4 regions of the Rhizobium sp. MHM7A genome follow, and region 1 is predicted to be linked to each of the others. Evidence: riboswitches for the same ligand, from Rfam matches in the RefSeq annotation. Region 1 holds a riboswitch; each other region holds the start of a gene.
The links. A riboswitch is a leader RNA that binds a small molecule or an ion and turns the genes downstream of it on or off. The one in region 1 is predicted to bind cobalamin.

Region 2: it holds a riboswitch for cobalamin, as region 1 does, so the genes downstream of both, nrdH (glutaredoxin-like protein NrdH) here and FFR93_RS22170 (CbtB-domain containing protein) in region 1, are expected to answer to the same signal.
Region 3: it holds a riboswitch for cobalamin, as region 1 does, so the genes downstream of both, cobU (bifunctional adenosylcobinamide kinase/adenosylcobinamide-phosphate guanylyltransferase) here and FFR93_RS22170 (CbtB-domain containing protein) in region 1, are expected to answer to the same signal.
Region 4: it holds a riboswitch for cobalamin, as region 1 does, so the genes downstream of both, bluB (5,6-dimethylbenzimidazole synthase) here and FFR93_RS22170 (CbtB-domain containing protein) in region 1, are expected to answer to the same signal.

What each region holds. Positions count from the first base shown of each region.
Region 1 covers NZ_VCHT01000007.1:40,106-44,889, forward strand. Annotated here, with positions in the region: partial or broken gene FFR93_RS22150 (sensor histidine kinase) at 1-609, opposite strand, end outside; gene FFR93_RS22155 (sulfite oxidase-like oxidoreductase) at 719-1,381, shown strand; gene FFR93_RS22160 (hypothetical protein) at 1,366-1,935, opposite strand; gene FFR93_RS22165 (CbtA family protein) at 1,989-2,723, opposite strand; gene FFR93_RS22170 (CbtB-domain containing protein) at 2,736-2,945, opposite strand; cobalamin riboswitch at 2,971-3,121, opposite strand; gene FFR93_RS22175 (histidine phosphatase family protein) at 3,177-3,731, shown strand; gene FFR93_RS40980 (hypothetical protein) at 3,968-4,201, shown strand; gene FFR93_RS22180 (bifunctional diguanylate cyclase/phosphodiesterase) at 4,201-4,784, shown strand, end outside.
Region 2 covers NZ_VCHT01000034.1:9,224-14,007, reverse strand. Annotated here, with positions in the region: gene nrdE (class 1b ribonucleoside-diphosphate reductase subunit alpha) at 1-1,413, opposite strand, end outside; gene nrdI (class Ib ribonucleoside-diphosphate reductase assembly flavoprotein NrdI) at 1,392-1,793, opposite strand; gene nrdH (glutaredoxin-like protein NrdH) at 1,807-2,028, opposite strand; cobalamin riboswitch at 2,289-2,514, opposite strand; gene FFR93_RS39445 (heavy metal translocating P-type ATPase) at 2,907-4,784, opposite strand, start outside.
Region 3 covers NZ_VCHT01000002.1:856,602-861,385, reverse strand. Annotated here, with positions in the region: gene cobN (cobaltochelatase subunit CobN) at 1-799, opposite strand, end outside; gene cobW (cobalamin biosynthesis protein CobW) at 803-1,858, opposite strand; gene cobU (bifunctional adenosylcobinamide kinase/adenosylcobinamide-phosphate guanylyltransferase) at 1,863-2,372, opposite strand; cobalamin riboswitch at 2,670-3,062, opposite strand; partial or broken gene FFR93_RS12500 (chloride channel protein) at 3,289-4,784, shown strand, end outside.
Region 4 covers NZ_VCHT01000009.1:228,214-232,997, reverse strand. Annotated here, with positions in the region: gene FFR93_RS26380 (HAMP domain-containing methyl-accepting chemotaxis protein) at 1-1,766, opposite strand, end outside; cobalamin riboswitch at 2,072-2,259, shown strand; gene bluB (5,6-dimethylbenzimidazole synthase) at 2,301-2,990, shown strand; gene FFR93_RS26370 (DUF2865 domain-containing protein) at 2,994-4,094, opposite strand; gene FFR93_RS26365 (GntR family transcriptional regulator) at 4,299-4,784, opposite strand, start outside.

The DNA of each region.
Region 1 (4,784 bases):
CCGCTCCAGGAGGATTCGATCATGTCGATGTCGACTTTGAAGACGATGACGCCGCGAATATCCGCGCCGACCCTGATCGGCGCCGAAAAATAGTAGCCGCGCTTCAGCGACGTGGTGCCGAGGGCGTAAAACCGCGCCTGCCGCCCTTCGATCGCTTCCTGGAAATAGGGCCGGTAGTTGAAATTCTGACCGATGAAGCTTCCCGGTCCATCATAATTGCTCGCCGCGATAGTCTCCCCGTCCGGCTTCACCACATAGATGTCGGAGGATTTCAGAAGCCCGTTGATCTCCTTGAGATAGAGATTGGCCGCATTACGCAACGCCGTATCGTCGGGCGCGCTGACCAGCTCCTTGATATCGTCGTGATCGGCGATCAGTGCCGGCAGCGCCTCGTAGCGGTTGAGGTGGCCACTGAGTGCCGAGACGGCAAGGCGCAGCGCGGTTCCCGCCTGGGCGGAAGCCTCTTGCATATAGGCGCGCGTCGCAATCGCGCTTCCATAGGTGAAGAAGGCGAAAATGGCGAGCGGCACCAACATGAGCGCCGCGATGGCACGATATCTCGAAGACAGATCCGCTCCTCCCTTCTGCCTTCACTCCCCAGCAAGGCATGCCCGACGCCTCAGTTTAATGAGGCAAGCGAGGATTTCCAAGGGCTCGCCAAAACTTGACACTCGGCAGGGACGGATGTCCTATTGCTGCGCCGCAAGGAGACCCGCTCATGAGCGACGACCAGACGCCCGCCGACAGCAAGCTCACCAACTCCAAGCGCCGCTGGGCGTCCGAGGGCAAGTTCCTGACCGGCCGCATCAGCAGGCCGGACACGGAACGCCTGCCGCCCGGCCAGCACCTCGTCAAGAACTGGCCGGTGCTCGATCTCGGGCAGCAGCCGGTCATTTCCACCGAGAGCTGGCGGCTTGAAGTGCGCGGCCTGGTCGAAACGACGCTCACCCTTGCCTGGGCCGATTTTCAGGCCATCGAGCAGAGCACCAGGGTCAGCGACATCCACTGCGTCACTACTTGGTCGCGCTACGATAACAAATGGAACGGCGTTTCGACGCGTGATCTGCTCGACCGCGCCATGCCGAATCCGGAAGCAGCCTTCGTCATGCTGACAAGTTACGACGGCTATACCACCAATCTGCCGCTTGCCGATTTCGCTGCCGAGGACGCGATCCTGGCGACCTCCTGGGAAGGCCTACCGCTGACACCGGAGCACGGTGGGCCGATGCGCCTCGTCGTGCCGCATCTTTATTTCTGGAAGAGCGCCAAGTGGCTGCGCCGCATCGAACTGCTAGCCGCTGACGAAGCCGGTTTCTGGGAAAAGAACGGCTACCACATGTATGGTGATCCGTGGCGCGAGCAGCGCTATTCCGACGACTGAGCCTTCGGCCGCAGGACGTGGCGAAGCGCAAGCACCGCGAGACCGAACAGAGCGGCCAGCCCCGTCAGTGACGCCATGCTGGCAGGATGAAGCGGCACCCTGCTCCAATTCGGCTTGACGATATTGGCGGTGTTAAAGGCCTCGCCGCTGAACTGGCAGGTGATGAAGGCAAGCCCGCGGCCCGCCATCTCGGCGTCGATGGCCGAGATGATTTCGCCCGCCGCGGCCGCCTCGCGCGGCATCTCACGCATCGCCATCAGCACGGCTTTCGTCGCCGCGAGATAGGCGTGGGCGCATTCGTTGAACGGGCTTTGCTCGTCCGTCACGCTCCCCGGCATCTGTCCCCAGAGGCAGTAGGAATACTGAATTTCCGCGTAGTTCAGGACACGCCGGAACGGTTCGTTCGTATCGGCCGCCCGTGATGCCAGCATGCTGATCTTGCTGCGATAATCCGAAATGACCGCCATTTCGCCGTGGGAAATTGCCGGAATCTCGAGGCCGGCATGGGTGCCGCCAGAGCTGCCCCCATGGGCAAGAGCACTTCCGATAAACATTGGCAACAGGCTTGCGATGAGACTGAGAAAAGCAAACCTGCCGATACGCCGCATCACCGGAGCGCCGGCCGCAGTCCGCTCTTGGCGACAAGATGCCGTTCTGCCAGCACTCCGAAAACAAGGCCGAGCGCTGCCCAAAGGATCGCGTGCATGCCAAGCGTGGTCGCGCGGAACCGCCAGAGCACCGTGGCCGAGAAATTCTCCGGCACCTCGTTGATCGGCGGCAGCAGATAGAGAACCGCGCCGATGAAGACGAGATAGGCGATGCCGGCGATGATCGCGCCGTTCCAGAGACCGAAGCGCTCGCCAAGGCGTCGCGACAGCGCGATCGCCGCAATCAGCGAGGCGAGCGAAACGACGATCATCAGGAAGAACAGTTCGGTCCTGACACCGATCGTATCGGAACTGCCGACCGCCGGCGGGTTGGCCGGATACTTGATGCCGGGAACCAGAACGACCGCCACGAAGGCGGCAAGGGCGATGACGGCCGAGGTGCCGCGGGGCGAAAGCCTGCCGAAGCGGCCGTGCACGAAAGCGAAGGTGAGCGAGAAAAGCCCGCCGACGGCGATGCAGTAGGCCATGACGCCTGTGAAAAGGCCGAGACCGGCCTGCGTGGCACGGCTGACGATTTCAGGCTCGGCAGCTTCGCCCGCCGCCTGAGCGTTAGCCTCCTCGAAGGCGATCGCCGCATCGACCAGCGGCTCGCCGACGGTATGGGCGAAGACAAAAACGAGGATACCAGCAATCAGGCCCGCGAGCATGCCGCGAAGCAGAAGGTTTCCAACCATGTCAGTATTCCCTTAGTGGCAGGGAAAGCCGAGGAGATGGCGGGCATCATGCACGAATTCGTGCACATACATGCCGTTGAACAGCGCCATCGCGCCTTCCTCGGTGCCGACGAAATAAAGAACGATCAGCATCAGCAGACCGCCGAAAATCCCCCAGGGAAGGATATCGCCGGCGGGGATCGGAGTCGGCGCAGCGACGGGCGCGAAAGTGGTGTCAGACATGTATTCCTCCGGAATGACGCGTTCAGTCGAAAGAGTGTTGTGCGGCAGGGTCTGACTTCCAGCGCGATGAGCTTTCGACACGCTGGTCACAGTGGCGCGACCGCGCCGGATTTCCACCGGCTTCCAAACCCGCAACAGCACGTTTATATCTGCACGCCGAAGAAACTGTCAACGAAACTTCACGAAGCGGCAAAGGCCGTCCCCATTCCATCCTCGGAGATCAGAACAACCGTGAATACGCGCCTCACCTGGATCTGCCACGGCGCGACGGCGGCGAACCGCAAGGCCCGGTTTCCGCTCGACGAACCGTTGGAAGAAAAGGCAGTGGAAGAAGCAGCCAGGGTCGCTGCGCTCCCTCACGCGGATCGTATTGTCACCAGCCCCGCCTTGCGCGCCCGCCAGACGGCCGACGCGCTCCTTCTCGAAGGGCGGATAGACCCATCGCTCCGCGACTGCGATCACGGTCGTTGGGCTGGCAGGTCGATCCAGGCGATCGAGTCGGAAGAGCCGGAAAACCTCATGGCCTGGATGACCGAGCCGGAGGCGGCCCCTCATGGCGGCGAGAGCCTTCTTGACCTGCGGAAGCGCGTCGCTGGCTGGATGGAGGCGCAGTCCGAGCAGGGCGGTCACGTCATCGCTGTCAGCCATGCGGCCGTCATCCGGGCGGCCGTCGCGCATGTGCTTCAGGCGCCGCCCTCCTCCTTCTGGCTGACCGACGTCGAACCACTCGCCATCCTTCGCATGACAAGCAATGGAAGCCGCTGGTGTTTGCGCTTCCAGCATTAGAGATTCCTTATTTTCTCCAGCCTTGCACAAGCAAATCGCGTCATCCCTGTTGAACCCGGTTTTGCGGGGACTACTTCCTTGTCCCAAGGAGATGGAAGAATGGCATATGATTGGAGTGGAGAGCGTACGCGGCGCCTGCGGTTGATGCGCGTCGCCACGTTCACGCTTCTGGCCGGTCTCATCCTCAGCGTTCCGCTGTTGATCGTCACCGCCTGAAGCACGAGAAAAGGCGAGCGATGCGTCAGCACGCTCGCCTTCGTTCTTCTGGGCATCTTTTCGGCCTGAACCTGCAGCAAGATTTTTCTCCTGAACGGGACCGGCGAAACAGCGTCGGTGCCGATCCTGGCTGCATTGCAACGCTGCCGACGGCCAACCTCAAACTGCCCCCTCTGATAATTCGCCTTCTAGTTTCAACGAACATTTCAGATTTTTGTGATATCCCGGCGCGGGTGGAGATGGAGAAGGCATAATGCCGGTGTTTTTCCAGAGCAGGGCCGGAAGGCAATGCATGTCGATCGTCGGTTTGGGGATAACCCTCTGGCTCCTCGCTGCCTTGCTGCAGTTCGACGACAGCCTGGTTTCCTTCATGACCGCATTCGGCAACTACGGCGCCGACAAGCTCGTTCTGGGGCTCGGCATCGCCGGCGCCATGAGCTTCATCTATTCGGTCCTGCGTATTGCCGATCTGCGCAAGGAAATGGAACTGCGGGTCGCCGCCCAGGCGAAGGCCGACTGGACGGCAACTCACGACCACCTGACTAAGCTGCCGAACCGATACGCCTTCGAGCGCAAAATTCTCTCACGGCCGGTCAGGAACGACGACGAAATCGAGGAATGGGACAACAGCGTCACCATCTTCTCCGTAGACCTCGACGGCTTCAAGAAAGTCAACGATCTTGTCGGCCACAAGGGCGGCGACGTATTGTTGATCGAAGTGGCCAGACGCATCTGCGCGCTCGGCAATGCCGATTGCGTCTACCGGTTCGGCGGTGATGAATTCATCATCGTTGCCTTCGCTCTGACGGCGGAGCGCGAGGAACGTTTCGCCAAGCT
Region 2 (4,784 bases), on a different contig from region 1:
CTCGTCATTGCCCTTCTCGATCGACGGAACCGAGGAGATATGGCTCATGTCGGAAACCGCCGTCAGCGCCCGGATCGCCGTCTCGATGGTCTTGCCGAAATCAACGGAATCCATGGCGGCTGCGATATTCAGCGAACCGAGATTGCAGGAAATGTCCTTGCCGAGGTGCTTATAGGAGAGATCGTCGTTATATTCGCTTGCCTCGCTCACCTGCAGGATCTCCGAGCAGAGATTGCTCATGGAGATGCGCCCGGCAACCGGGTTCGCCCGATTCACCGTGTCCTCGAACATGATGTAGGGATAGCCGCTTTCGAACTGGATTTCGGCGATCACCTGGAAGAACTCGCGCGCCTTGATCTTCTTCTTCGAGATGCGGGCATCCGCCACCATCTCGCGGTACTTTTCCGTCACGGAGATCTCGGTGAACGGCATCCCGTAGACTCGCTCCACGTCGTAGGGCGAGAACAGATACATGTCCTCGTTGTTCTTGGCGAGTTCGAAGGTGATGTCGGGCAAGACGACGCCGAGCGATAGCGTCTTGATGCGGATCTTCTCATCGGCGTTTTCACGCTTGGTGTCGAGGAAGCGCATGATATCGGGATGATGGGCGTTCAGATAAACCGCGCCCGCTCCCTGCCGCGCGCCGAGCTGATTGGCATAGGAGAAGCTGTCTTCCAAGAGCTTCATGATCGGGATGATGCCGGAGGACTGGTTCTCGATCTGCTTGATGGGCGCGCCTGCCTCGCGGATATTCGTCAGAGACAAGGCCACGCCGCCGCCGCGCTTTGAGAGCTGCAGCGCCGAATTGATCGACCGGCCGATCGATTCCATATTGTCCTCGACGCGCAGCAGGAAACAGGAAACGAGTTCGCCACGCTGTTTCTTGCCGGCATTGAGAAAGGTGGGCGTTGCCGGCTGGAAGCGCCCGGAAATGATCTCGTCGACCATGTCGCGGGCAAGAGCCTCGTCGCCTCGCGCCAGGGTCAGCGCCACCATGCAGATGCGGTCCTCATAGCGCTCAAGATAGCGCTTTCCATCGAAGGTCTTCAGCGTGTAGCTGGTGTAATATTTGAAAGCACCGAGGAAGGTGGGGAAGCGGAATTTCCTGGCATAGGCCTGATCGAACAGGTCGCGCACGAAATCGAAGGAATACTGGTCGAGCACCTCCTGCTCGTAATAACCCTCGGTCACGAGGTAATCGAGCTTCTCCCTGAGGTTATGGAAGAACACCGTGTTCTGGTTCACATGCTGCAGAAAGTACTGCTTGGCCGCCATGCGGTCCTTGTCGAGCTGGATCATTCCCTCATCGTCATAGAGGTTCAGCATCGCGTTCAGTGCATGATAGTCGAGCGTTTCGGCCGCCTTCAGCGGTTTTGCGCCCGCATCCCGCGTCAGATTTGTTCCCGTGTCCAAAATCGTCCCATCCCGTCTTTGACATTGGCGACATCCTCGGCTGTTCCCAGGAGCTCGAACCGGTAGAGGTACGGCACCTGGCACTTCTTCGAGATGACGTCGCCGGCGAGCCCGTAGGTCTCGCCGAAATTGCTGTTGCCCGCAGCAATCACGCCGCGGATGTTGGAGCGGTTTTCCGCGTCGTTGAGGAAGCGGATCACCTCCTTGGGCACGGCCCCTCTACCGCCATCCCCGCAATAGGTGGGCAAAATCAGCACATAAGGCTCGCGAATGTGGATGTGTTGAGCGCCGACGGGAATGCGCGCCGCGCGCAGCCCCAATTTCTCGACGAAACGATGGGTGTTCCCAGATCGGCTGGAATAATAAACGATCAGCCCCATCGTTTTTCTCAGCTCAGGAGAGCGCGCTGATCATATCCGGGCGGAACCCCGCCCAATGCTGGCTGCCGGCAACCACGACCGGAACCTGCATGTAGCCCATGCCGCGCACACGATCGAGCGCTTCGGCATCCTCGGAAATATCGACGATCTCATAATCCACGCCCAGACGGTCGAGGGCGCGGTAGGTGGCGGTGCATTGGACGCAAGCCGGCTTGCTGTAAACGGTAATGCTCATCATGTTCCTCGTAATGTCAATGAAGTCAGGACGCGGGTGTGGGATCGGGCGCCGTGCGGCGTCCGGGTAACGCTCGATAATGATCTGACAAACTTGGCGCTTCAGACGCCTGATAGCATCCTTCGCAGGATACGCGCGGGCGGCTGCCTTGATGTTCTCGACATGACTTCAAACCCCGAAGTGCTGATGCGGACGTTCGGAGTAGCGTAACAGGCGCGGATGTTCCGCCGTCAAGCACGCGACCTTCCGGACACCCCGCCCGTGGACGTTTCGTTCAAGGCAGGTCTCCTGACTTGCGGGTCGAAGCACCCTGCCCCAGCCTTCCCAAGGCATCATGCCTCAGTGACCTGAAATCGGACAGTTGCTCGCCGCTTACAGTTGCGGGGGCAGCTCCGGCCTTGTCCCGTCCTCATGGCGAGACGCACCGTATTCCCGTCTTAGCCCCGATCCTCACGAATCGAAGGAACCTTGAACACTAGATATAGTACGCGAATCCAAAATCGCGTCAACAGATGGTTGGGGCATTGCGTTACGGCATGTTTGAAATCACTGCGTTCCTGTGATAAACATGGCTAACGAAAGCTCAAGGAAAAGACGCTGTGGAGAAGGCTCTGATAGAACCGGTCTGCGACCGAGTCTGAGGCCGCTAACAAACCATTGCAACACCCGCGACGTGATCCTCGGCCTTGTGCCGAGGATCTGCCCCGATCAATTAAGTGTCTAAACATAAAGGTTTTTCTGCCGGTAAATTGCAGTGGTCAGATGCTCGGCACAAGGCCGAGCATGACAAAGGAGACCTTGTCAGCAAACTGAGAGCCGGCCCTACCGACGACCGGCTCCGCGATTTCGATTCTCGGTCAGGCCCGAATCCACGGTCTTCACATCTTTACGCGAAGCAGCCTGAGCGCGTTAATCGTCACCAGCACGGTGGCGCCGGTATCGGCGAGGATCGCCGGCCAGAGCCCGGTGATTCCTATGATCGTCGTCACCAGGAAGACTGCCTTCAGGCCGAGCGCGATGGTGATATTCTGCAGGATATTGCGCATCGTCCGCTTGGAAAGCGCGATCATCCGCGCCACATCACCGACGCGTCCATGCAGTACGGCGGCATCGGCGGTTTCCAGCGCCACATCGGTGCCGCCGCCCATGGCGATGCCGATATCGGCGGCGGCGAGCGCCGGCGCGTCGTTGATGCCGTCGCCGACCTTGACGACGGTGAAACCCTCGCGCTTCAGTTCGCCAACGACGCGCTGCTTGTCCTCGGGCATCATCTCGCCGCACCAGTCGATCCCGAGCATGCCGGCAACGGCCGCCGCCGTCCGTTTGTTGTCCCCGGTCAGCATCATCGCCTTGACGCCGGCCGATTTGAGCGCCGAGAGCCCGGTCACCGCATCCTCGCGCGGCTCGTCGCGCATGGCGATCAAGCCGGCCGCAGCACCATTGACGAGCAGCACCGACACGCTCTTGCCCTCATCGTTTAGAGCGGTGACGCGCGCCTGCTGTTCCCCGTCCAACGCGCCGCGCTCGCGAGCGGCCGGAGGCGACAGCAGATCCAGCGTCTCGCCGCCGACCTTGCCTCGGACGCCCTTGCCCGCCAGTGCTTCCAGTTCGAAGGCCGGCGGCACGGGAACACCATCGGCCTTGGCGCGATTGAGGATGGCGAGCGCCAACGGATGGCTGGACCCCTGCTCCAGCACGGCCGCGCGCGATAAGAGCTGCGCTCTGCTCAATCCGAAGGAGACGATGTCGGTGACCTGCGGCCGGCCTTCGGTCAGCGTGCCTGTCTTGTCGAAGGCGACCATCGTCACCTTGCCGAGCGTTTCCAGCACGGCGCCGCCCTTCATCAAGAGCCCGCGCCGCGCACCAGCCGACAGCGAAGCGGCGATCGCCGCCGGCGTCGAGATGACGAGGGCGCAGGGGCAGCCGATCAAAAGGATGGCAAGGCCCTTGTAGACCCAGTCGCTCCACGAGCCGCCGAAAAACAGCGGCGGAACGACCGTGGCCAGTGCGGCGACCACCAGCACGCCGGGGGTATAATAGCGAGAGAACCGGTCGATGAAGCGCTCCGTCGGCGCCTTCGATTCCTGCGCCTCCTCCACCAGCTTGACGACACGAGCGATGGTATTGTCAGCGGCCGCTGCCGTGACGCGAACCCTGAGCACGGCATCGCCGTTGACCGTACCGGCATAGACGACGGCATCGACGCCCTTGCGCACCGGCGTGCTTTCGCCGGTCACCGGAGCCTCGTCGATCGCACTCTCGCCTGAAACGATGATGCCGTCTGCCGAGATGCGGTCGCCTGGGCGAACCATAATGATCGCGTCAACAGCGAGGCTTTCTGCCGGCACCTCGCGTATCTGCCCATTATCTTCGAGCAGCGCGGTTTTCGGCACCAGGGTCGCTAGAGACTGGATGCTTTCACGCGCCTTGCCCGCGGCTACGCCTTCGAGCAACTCGCCGACGAGGAACAGGAAGACGACGGTTGCCGCTTCCTCTCCCGCATTGATGATGACGGCGCCGACGGCGGCGATCGTCATCAGCATCTCGATCGAGAAAGGCGTGCCGGATAGCGCCGCCATGACCGCGCGCCGGGCGATCGGCACCAGACCGACCAGCATGGCGACGATAAAGGCATAGGGCGCGACGGCCGGCACGACATGGCCGATAGCATAAGCGGCAACGAGCGCTGCACCCGAAAGAATGGTCAACCGCCCTTTCCTGCTCTGCCACCAGGTGCCGGTCATCGGCGCGTAGCC
Region 3 (4,784 bases), on a different contig from region 1:
TGCCTGTCGAAACGGGATCCTTCAGGCTATAGGCAAAGACCGGCAGCGGCCGCAGGCCAAGTGCGGCCAGGGCCTCGACCAGCGCCTCGACCGGCTCGGTCTCGCCGCTCTGGACGAGGGCACGGTAGAAGCTGATGGCGACGATGGGGGGCGTGGGTTCGAATTCCACCTCTTCTGTTGAGCTTGGGGTACCCCCCTCTGTCGATGACGGTGCTGTCACCCGCCGCCACTCCTCGACACCAATCGCCCCTCGCTCCGGCCACCAGATCCCCGCCTTCATCAAGGGCACTGCCGGCGCCGGCTTCTCCGCGCCCGACAGCATCGCCGAGGCATAAGCAAGGAAGCTCCGCGTATTGGTATCGCCGCCCTCGATCAGATAGGCCCAGAGCCCATTGAGATCCTCAAGCGCTACATTCGAAAACGGCGCCAGCCCGGCGTCCGGCTTCGCATCCCCAGGCAATGCCGCAATCAGTGCACCGTTGCGAGCGGCAACGGAGTGCAGCGCCTCCAGCGCATAATCGAAATAGCTGGCGCCGCCGAGCGCACGCACCACAATCAGCTTGGCGTGCCGGGCCGTTCGTTCGACATAGGTATCGATCGACATCGGATGCTTGAGGCTCATCAGATTCGCGAGCCTCAGCGAATGAGGCATCCCCTCACACCCGCGATAGGCGGCCGCGATCGCGGCAAGTTCGGTGTCGGCAGCCGAAAGGAACAGGATATCGCCCGGCGACTGTCCGAGGTCGATTGCCTCCTCGCCGTCGCTGATCGTTCCCTGCTGGGCCAGAAGCAGATGCATCTGTTATCCCTGAACGAGCGCTTCGATGGCCTTGCGCACCGCGTCCTGATTTATCTCGTGCAAGCCGATGACGACAAGGCGCGTACGGCGCGCCTCGCCCGGTGCCCAGGCGCGGTCGAAATACTGGTCGATGCGGCTGCCGACGGCCTGCAGCTGCAGGCGCATGGGCTTGCCCGAGACGTCGATGAAGCCCTTGAGGCGCAGCACGTCGTGCTCGGCGATGATCCCTTTCAGCTTCTCGACAAAGCCTTGCGGATCGGAAACAGCGCCGAGTTCGACAACGAAGCTGTCGAACTCGTCGTGATCATGCGGCGCTCCCTCCTCGTGCTCCAGCTCGTGATGGGACTTGCGGTTGGCGATATCGTCTTCCGTGCCGATGCCGAGACCGAGCAACACGCCTGCCGGCACCTCGCCATTCCTGGCCTCGATCATGACCGGCCTGCGGGCAATGCGGGAGGCGACTTCGCTCTTCACGCGGCCGAGGCCATCTTCATCGATCAGGTCGGTCTTGTTGAGGACGATGAGATCGGCGCATGTGAGCTGGTCTTCGAACAGCTCCTCGATCGGGCTCTCATGATCGAGCGAGTCGTCGTCGTTGCGCGCCGCCTCGACCGCATCGTGATCGTCGGCGAAACGACCGGCGGCAACGGCCGCGCTGTCGACAACGGTGATGACGCCGTCGACGGTCACTTGCGTACGGATATCGGGCCAGTTGAAAGCGGCGACCAGCGGCTGCGGCAGGGCGAGGCCGGAGGTTTCGATGACGATATGGTCGGGCCTCTGTTCGCGTTCCAGGAGCTTCGTCATAGTCGGAATGAAATCGTCGGCGACGGTGCAGCAGATACAGCCATTGGTGAGTTCGATAATGTCGTCCTCGGTGCAATTCTCTGCGCCGCAGCCCTTCAGCACCTCCCCATCAACGCCGAGATCGCCGAACTCGTTGATGATGAGCGCAATCTTTTTGCCGCCGGCATTGGTGAGCAGGTTGCGGATCATCGTCGTCTTGCCGGCGCCGAGGAAGCCGGTGATGACGGTTGCGGGGATTTTCTGCTGGTTCATACACTTAACCCTTCATTTTCAGCGGCAGACCAGCCGCGATGAAATAAACTTCGACGGCCTTCGCCGCGATCATTTGGTGCAGCCGGCCGGCATGGTCGCGAAAATCCCGCGCCATGCGATTCTCGGGCACGATGCCGAGGCCGACTTCATTGGAAACGATAACGAGCTGCGCCTTCGCCTGCGGCAACCAGGCGGCAAGCGCAGCAGCCTGAACCGCAATATCACGCCCGTCCATCATCAGATTGGTAAGCCAGAGCGTCAGGCAATCGACCAGGATCGCCCTACCCTCGCCATCGATAGCCGCAAGTCGCTCGGCAAGCGCCAGCGGCTCCTCATGCGTGATCCAAGAGGGGCCGCGATCGTCCTTATGCTGGTCGATACGCGCCTGCATCTCGTCGTCCCAGGCACGGCCGGTCGCGATATAATGGCGCTCGAGGCCGGTGGAAATGACGAGATTTTCGGCAAATCGGGATTTGCCGGAGCGGGCGCCGCCGAGGATGAGGGTGGCGGTCATGCTCGGACGCTCCTGCGAGAGAAGGTGGGGCGGCTCCACATCCCTCTTCTCCCCAGCGGGGAGAAGGTGTCGGCAGGCGGTTGAGGGGGTGAGCGGCGAAGCCGTGAATGCGCCGAGCGCAAGCGAAGAGCAAAAGGACGGAGGTGCTGCGTGGCCCCCTCATCCGACCCGTCGGGCCACCTTCTCCCCACTGGGGAGAAGGGGAAACCCGTACGCGCCGCCGAAGGCAGCGCCGAATTCGATCGTTCAGCCAAAACAACCTCCGTGCTGGCAGCGAGCAATGCGCCCAAATTGGGCATTATGCCCGGCACCGATGGCAGGTCTCCTGGCTCGCGGGTATCGGCACGATCGGGACGACCGTTTCCGGTCGCCCCTGATTGTACCGGCGGATCTGCCTCGCCTTCCCGGCTGCATCGATGAAAAGGTGGACGATTCGTAGATATAGAGGCGTCCGACCCCGGTTGATCACCATGCATATCCAGTGGCTTTTCCGGCATCTCGTCCGTTCCGCCCGCCCCCACCCTTGCAGGCTGCCAACGGAAAGTCTCGATGCCGGATGGAAGACCCTGACCGCTCTACAGTCGCGGGGTCGGCTGTGATGAAGGCGCCCGGTTTGGGTCCGCCCCGTCACATTCCCTTTTCATCCGGAAAGCGTAACGCGGATCCGGAACCATCCGTTATGTCAGGATGGTTAGGCAAGCCGGGAGATGAAGTCAACCGACCTTCGCCGCCACCCCGGGGCTGAATCACGTGAATGTCCAAAGCCAATGCGACTGACTTTACCGAAAATGTCGTCTTTAATCAGAGACTTACGTCGTGAATATTTGATCGGCCCGCCGGCTTTTCGCCGCAATTCCATCGCAAGCGGACTGCGTTGTCGCCCTTGACCGGGTCTCTCCCGCCTAGTTGTCTGGCCATGCTTATGAAATTGGATCGGCGCCGCCTGCGGGCGCTGCGTGTTTTCTTCGACCCCGGGCGGCTGCGCGCGCTGACCCGCCGCAGCGATGTCGGCCTGTCGCTGGCGGGCGCTGTCGTCGGCATCGCCTCTGGGCTTGCCGTCACAGGGATGAGCCTGGTTTCCAACGAGCTGCACCAGCTGATCTTCGGGCATATCGGACGATGAGAGGCTGAGCTCCTCGCTGATCGACGACAAGCTGCTGCTGCTCACAGCTCCTGTGATAGGCGGCCTCTTGCTCGGCCTCTTGCTCTTTGTACTGGCGAAACGGCGCAAGAAGCCGATGGTCGACCCGATCGAGGCCAATGCGCTGCATGGCGGCCGCCTGTCACTCACCGACAGCATCATCGTGGCCGTGCAGAATCTGATCTCGAATGGCTTCGGCGCCTCCGTCGGCCTGGAGGCGGGTTATACCCAGCTCGCCGCAGGCATCGCCTCCAAATTCGGCCTGAAGCTGCAGCTCCGCCGCTCGGACCTACGCATCCTCGTCGGCTGCGGCGCGGCCGGCGCTATCGCTGCCGCGTTCAACGCGCCGCTGACCGGCGCCTTCTATGCCTTTGAGCTGATCATCGGCACCTATGCGATCGTCTCACTGACACCGGTCGTCGTCTCCGCCCTCGTGTCCACCCTAGTCGCGCGATTGCTTGCCGAGGGGGATTTCACCATCGATATCGGCAGCTTCGGCTCGGTCGTGCCGGCCGATTACATCCCGGCACTGCTGCTCGGCGTCTTCTGCGCCGGCGTTGGCATCCTCCTCATGCAGGGCGTGGCATTCGTCGAGGAGCTTGCCCGCAAAAGCTCGATTGCCCCGCCCTTCCGCCCGGCGCTCGGCGGCATCATCGTCGGACTCTTGGCAATGGCCTCGCCGCAGGTGCTTTCGGCCGGCCACGGCGCGCTGCATCTCAACCTTTCCCGCGACGTGGCGATCCCGGCCCTGATCGGTCTCTTCCTCCTGAAATCCCTTGCCTCGGCAATCTCGATCGGCTCCGGATTCAGGGGCGGTCTGTTCTTCGCCTCGCTGTTTATGGGCGCCCTGCTCGGCAAGCTCTTTGCTTATTGCGGCCCCTATTTCGCCGATGCGACGTTGACGCCGGTCATTTATGCGGTGGTCGGCATGAGTTCGCTTGCTGTCGCCGTCATTGGCGGGCCGCTGACGATGACGTTCCTGGCGCTCGAGATCACCGGCGATTTCCCGATCACGGCACTGGTTCTTGCTGCCGTCATCACCTCCTCGCTCGTCGTGCGCTCGACCTTCGGCTACTCCTTCGCCACATGGCGTTTCCATCTGCGCGGCGAGAGCATCCGCAGCGCTCACGACGTCGGCTGGATCCGCAATCTGACGGTAAACAAGCTGATGCGCGCCGACGTGAAAACGGCAAGGGCCGATATCTCGCTGGACGACTTCAAGAAAGCCTTCCCGATCGGCTCGACCCAGCGCGTCATTCTCGTCGAGGAGA
Region 4 (4,784 bases), on a different contig from region 1:
CTTGGCTCGCCCGCCACGGTCGAGCCGACAACGAACCGGCCGGCCGAATCCTGCAGCTGGCGTCCCTGCAACAGCAGCTCCTGGCAGGCCGCGTTCGTTTCTTCGACCATCGCCGCGTTCTGCTGCGTCGCGTGATCCATCTGGTTGATCGCGCCGTTGATTTCCTGCAGACCGGTCGCCTGCTCGCGATAGGACTGAACGAGGGTAGCGATGCTGTCGCTGATGCGATTGATCTGCTCCTCGATCTTCAGGAGAGCATCACCGGTCTCGTTCACCAGCCCGACGCCGGCGGCAACCTCCTGGCCGGAAACGTTGATCAGGTTCTTGATTTCCTTTGCCGCGTTTGCCGAGCGCTGGGCGAGTTCACGAACCTCCTGTGCGACAACCGCAAAACCCTTGCCGGCCTCGCCGGCGCGCGCGGCCTCGACGCCGGCATTCAGCGCCAGCAGGTTCGTCTGGAATGCGATTTCGTCGATGACGCCGATGATGCGCCCGATCTGGCTGGAGGAGGTCTGGATCCGGTCCATCGCTCCGATCGCGTCGCGCACGACCGTCGCCGAGACGTGAGCACTTCGCTTGGTTTCCTCGACCAATTGTCCAGCATTTTCGGCCCGCTGCGACGAGGTCTTGACGGTCGTGGTCACTTCATCCAGTGCCGCAGCCGTCTGTTCCAGTGCTGCCGCCTGCTGTTCGGTCCGCTTGGCAAGCTGATCTGCGGAGGAGGCCAGTTCACTTGAACCGCCCTCAACCGCAACGGAAGCGATCTTTATCTCTGTCAGCGCGGCCGCGACGGCCTGGACCATGTTGTTGAAATCCTGGCGCAACTTGTCGAATTCAGGGCCTAGATCGGCAAGCTGAACCGAGAAGTCGCCGGCGGCCAGCTTTTCCAATGCGTTCGCAAGAGTGGTCATCACTAGCCGTTGCCTGTTGCCGGCTTCTTCCGTCAACAATGCATTGCGCGCCCGTTCGGCATCGAACGAGGCGCTCTGCTCGGCAGCGGCCTGCTCTCTTTCGACCTTTGCGATCGCCTCGTGACGGAAGACTTCCAGCGCACGCGCGAGAAAGCCGATTTCGTCGCCATTTTCCCTGTAGGCGACGGGGGAGGCGAGGTCGCCATTCTGCAACGCGCCAATTCGTTTGCTGAGGATCCTGAGGGGCCGGCCCACCAGGCTGCGCATTGCGAGAAGGAGAGCGATGACTGCGAAGGCAGTGATGACGGATTGGGTGAGCAGCGAAACGAGAACCTTCTGGCGGACTTCGGAAGCTATCTTTTCGACAGACCAGTTCGTAACGACGTAGCCGGTTGTCTTGCCAGACTTGTCCAGCGGCAGCGGCGCAATAATCGTGACCAGACCGGCGGACATTCCGTTGTCATCGACTGTCGTTTTGTCAGGTTTGGCGCTGAGGCGCGTCGCCAGGTCGGCCGGCGTCGGCAAACCGGAAATGCCGTCGCGCGTCCAGGTGTCGACGGCAGCAGGCTCCGCGTTGAATGCGGCAAATTGAACGAGATCGAGCGAGGGGTCGTCACGGTACAGCGAATAGGCTTCGCGAACGGCGTTCGCCTTGCCCCATTTCACGCCGCCGGCGGCCAGAGAGGCAAACTGTTCCGCATCCTTGGACCAGTTCGCCTTGGCGCTATCGATCAGCGCCCGGGTTTCATACATCCACGTATAGGTGGCGAAAGCGGAAATGCAGCATACATTGACGGCGACGATGATCACAGCCAGCTTGGCTGTCAGGGGCATGGTTTTCAAGAATTGGAACATCCGCGGAGCCTGGAATTGCGGCTCGGTCGACCATCTTTGCGACCGGCATATCTGCACGGCATCGACGCTGACGGTCACATCACGAGCGCTCATGCCCATGTCTGATTTGCGACCCAAAACGCGCAAAGGCAGTGTGGATTTGATGTATGAAGAAATCATAAAGTAGAGGAGGATGGGTAGGCACACAGAGGCTGTTCCTCCCGCAACCAAAAGATCGCCGATGCGGAGCTGTCTGCCCCTGATCAGCCGTCTGCGGTCGTGGTTCAGGGTCAGTCTGCCCGCACTTGCCGCCGCGCCGGTTTCCTGAAATAGATGCGCCGTCAGGTGCTCGCCCTTTGGGCGGGAGAATCGGGAATCCGGTGCAATGCCGGAACGTGCCCAACGCTGTAAGGCCGACGTCTGCCGCTTCATCGTGCCACTGGCTTTTGCCGGGAAGGCTGCGGCAGATGGATGAAGCCAAGTCAGAAGACCGGCCTGGCGAGATAGACCCAACCCGCGCGGACGGCGGGCGGTTGCGTTGTTGGGGATATGACGATGCGACCCTTTGATGTGGATGCCCTTTCGGCGGCATCCGGTTTTTCGCCGGCCGAGCGCGAGGCGGTGTATCACGCGATCATGACGCGACGTGACGTGCGCAGCCAGTTCCTGCCCGATCCCTTGCCCGACGACCTCGTGGCGCGGCTTCTGACAGCCGCGCATCATGCACCTTCGGTCGGCTTCATGCAGCCATGGAATTTCATTCTGGTCAAAAGTGCAGCCGTCCGCTCGCGCGTGCGCGACGCCTTTGCTGTGGCCAACGATGAGGCAGCGTCGATGTTTGAAGGTGAGCGGCGGCAGGCCTATCGATCCCTCAAGCTCGAAGGCATCGTGGAGGCGCCGCTCGGTATATGCGTGACCTGCGACCCCACTCGCGGCGGCGGCGTGGTGCTGGGACGGACGCACAATCGGCGGATGGATTCCTATTCGACCGTTTGCGCCATTCAGAATCTCTGGCTTGCCGCCCGCGCCGAGGGGGTCGGCATCGGCTGGGTCAGCATCTTCCGTGAAGGTGACCTGAAAACCATTCTCGGCATCCCCGAGCATATCGAAGTGGTCGCCTGGCTCTGCGCCGGCTTTGTCGACCGGCTATATGAGGAACCGGAACTCTCGATCAAAGGCTGGCGGCAGCGGCTGCCGCTCGAGGAACTGGTTTTCCACGACGGATGGGGACGCAACGACCCCTAGCAGTTACTGCTGTTGCGGTTGTGGGCCCGGCGTTGCCGGATTGGCAAGATCGATCGAGCCCTGGTCGCCTGCAAGGAATTGCGGGCCGACCTGACGGATCTTGTTCCGCGTGGGGTCGTAGGGACGCTCGGGAACGGATGGTTGCTGCGGGGCCGCTGCTGCTGCAGTGTCCTTCGCCGGGGGGGTGGTGCGGATCGTTGTGATCGAACCCTGCTGCGGCGGCTCGCTTAGGGCCTGCTTGCCACGCATCTCCTCGTAATAGGCGGTGAGATTGCAGGCGCAGGAATTTTTCTCGCCAGGCGCGCGGTTCTTGTAGGCGAAGGCGTTCTTCATGGCGCTGTAGGGAGCGCCCGTCGCGACCGAGATCATGTTCGAGGCCTCGGTACTGGTCACGTCGCGATAGAAGAGTTCTGTCTCGATGCCAGGGCACATTTTGGCGCAGGTCTGGGCATCCCGGCCGAAATCGACCGAGGTGGTGTTCGAGCTGATCGGGAAGAAGCCGCCGTCGCAGCTGCGAACGCAGATGGTGCTGACCGGCGAAAACATTTCAGCCCTCGGCAGGCCGTAACGCGGATCGGCCTCTTCACCGCTACCGAGCGCGATGAAGGTGTCGGTGCGCATCGCCTGTTCTTCGACGCTTGGGGCGGCCTCGCTGGCGCTGCGCTCTGTCGGCGCATAGAAATTTTCGCTGTTGCAGCCATTGCGTTCGAGCGCAGCCGTCAATTCACGGCGCGCGCCGTCATCGCCGCCGGCTTGGCTGCGCAGCTCGTTGCGGCGCTCCTGGAGATAACGGATATTGTCGATCATCCGGGCTTCGGCGTCTGAGAGCTCGGCGCAAAAATCGGCATTCTCGCCGCCGATCACGAGCATGCTGCCCGAGGTGCAGCCGTAGCTGCGCAGATCGTTGCGGACCTTGCGCAGCTCGAGGTTCTGCTCGGCGATTGCGCTGGCATATTGGCGCGCTTCCGGACCGTTGCCGTTGCCGATCGACCGCGGCAGTTCGGCAAGACGACCGCGCAGGTCGTTGCAGACGGCGCTGGACTGCGCGGCGGCGGGCGATGCCAACGCTAGAAGAAATGCAAGAGACAGGTTTCGGCGTTTCACGACTCGTCCCGGAATAAGCAATCGGTGGGGTATCGAATGCGACGTCACCCCGTGCGTTTCATAGCTCATTTCTCTTAATAAGCTCAGAGGATTTCTTAGCGTATTTTCGCGATCTTATCCAGCAGAGCGCCTGGCGCTCGTCGCTCCAGCTATTCCGATTATGCCTAAGTTCCAGCGACAGCTGACGGTCGTCATTGAGGCCGATCAGCCTTGAAGAATGTGCCTGCGTGTCAGCTCCATCAGGCCATCGGTGTCGCGTTTCTCTATCGCGTCGACCATCTGCTGATGTTCGCGGCCGGATTGCTCTATGCGGGCGCGCGTTCGCCACTGCGACACCGGCGCGGAAGACGTCCGCTGCCGAATTTCCGTGATCAGTTCCACGAGTTCCTGGTTGCCGGCGAGAGCAAGCAGATGGCGATGGAAGGCGAGATTGGCTTCGTAAAGTTCAAGCATGGTGCCGTTCAGCACAAGATCGTCGAAGCGTAAAGCCAGAACCCGCAAATTTGCAATATCGGCCTCGCTCGCATTCGCGATGATGCGGTCGCTGACGGCCACTTCGAGGATGACGCGAATGTCGCTGACCTCCTGAGCGCGGCGCCCGTCCTGCTCATGGACGTGATAACCGCGATTGGGGATATGCTCCACCAGTCGCTTCTGCACCAGTCTGTCGAGAGCCCTGCGAACCTCGGG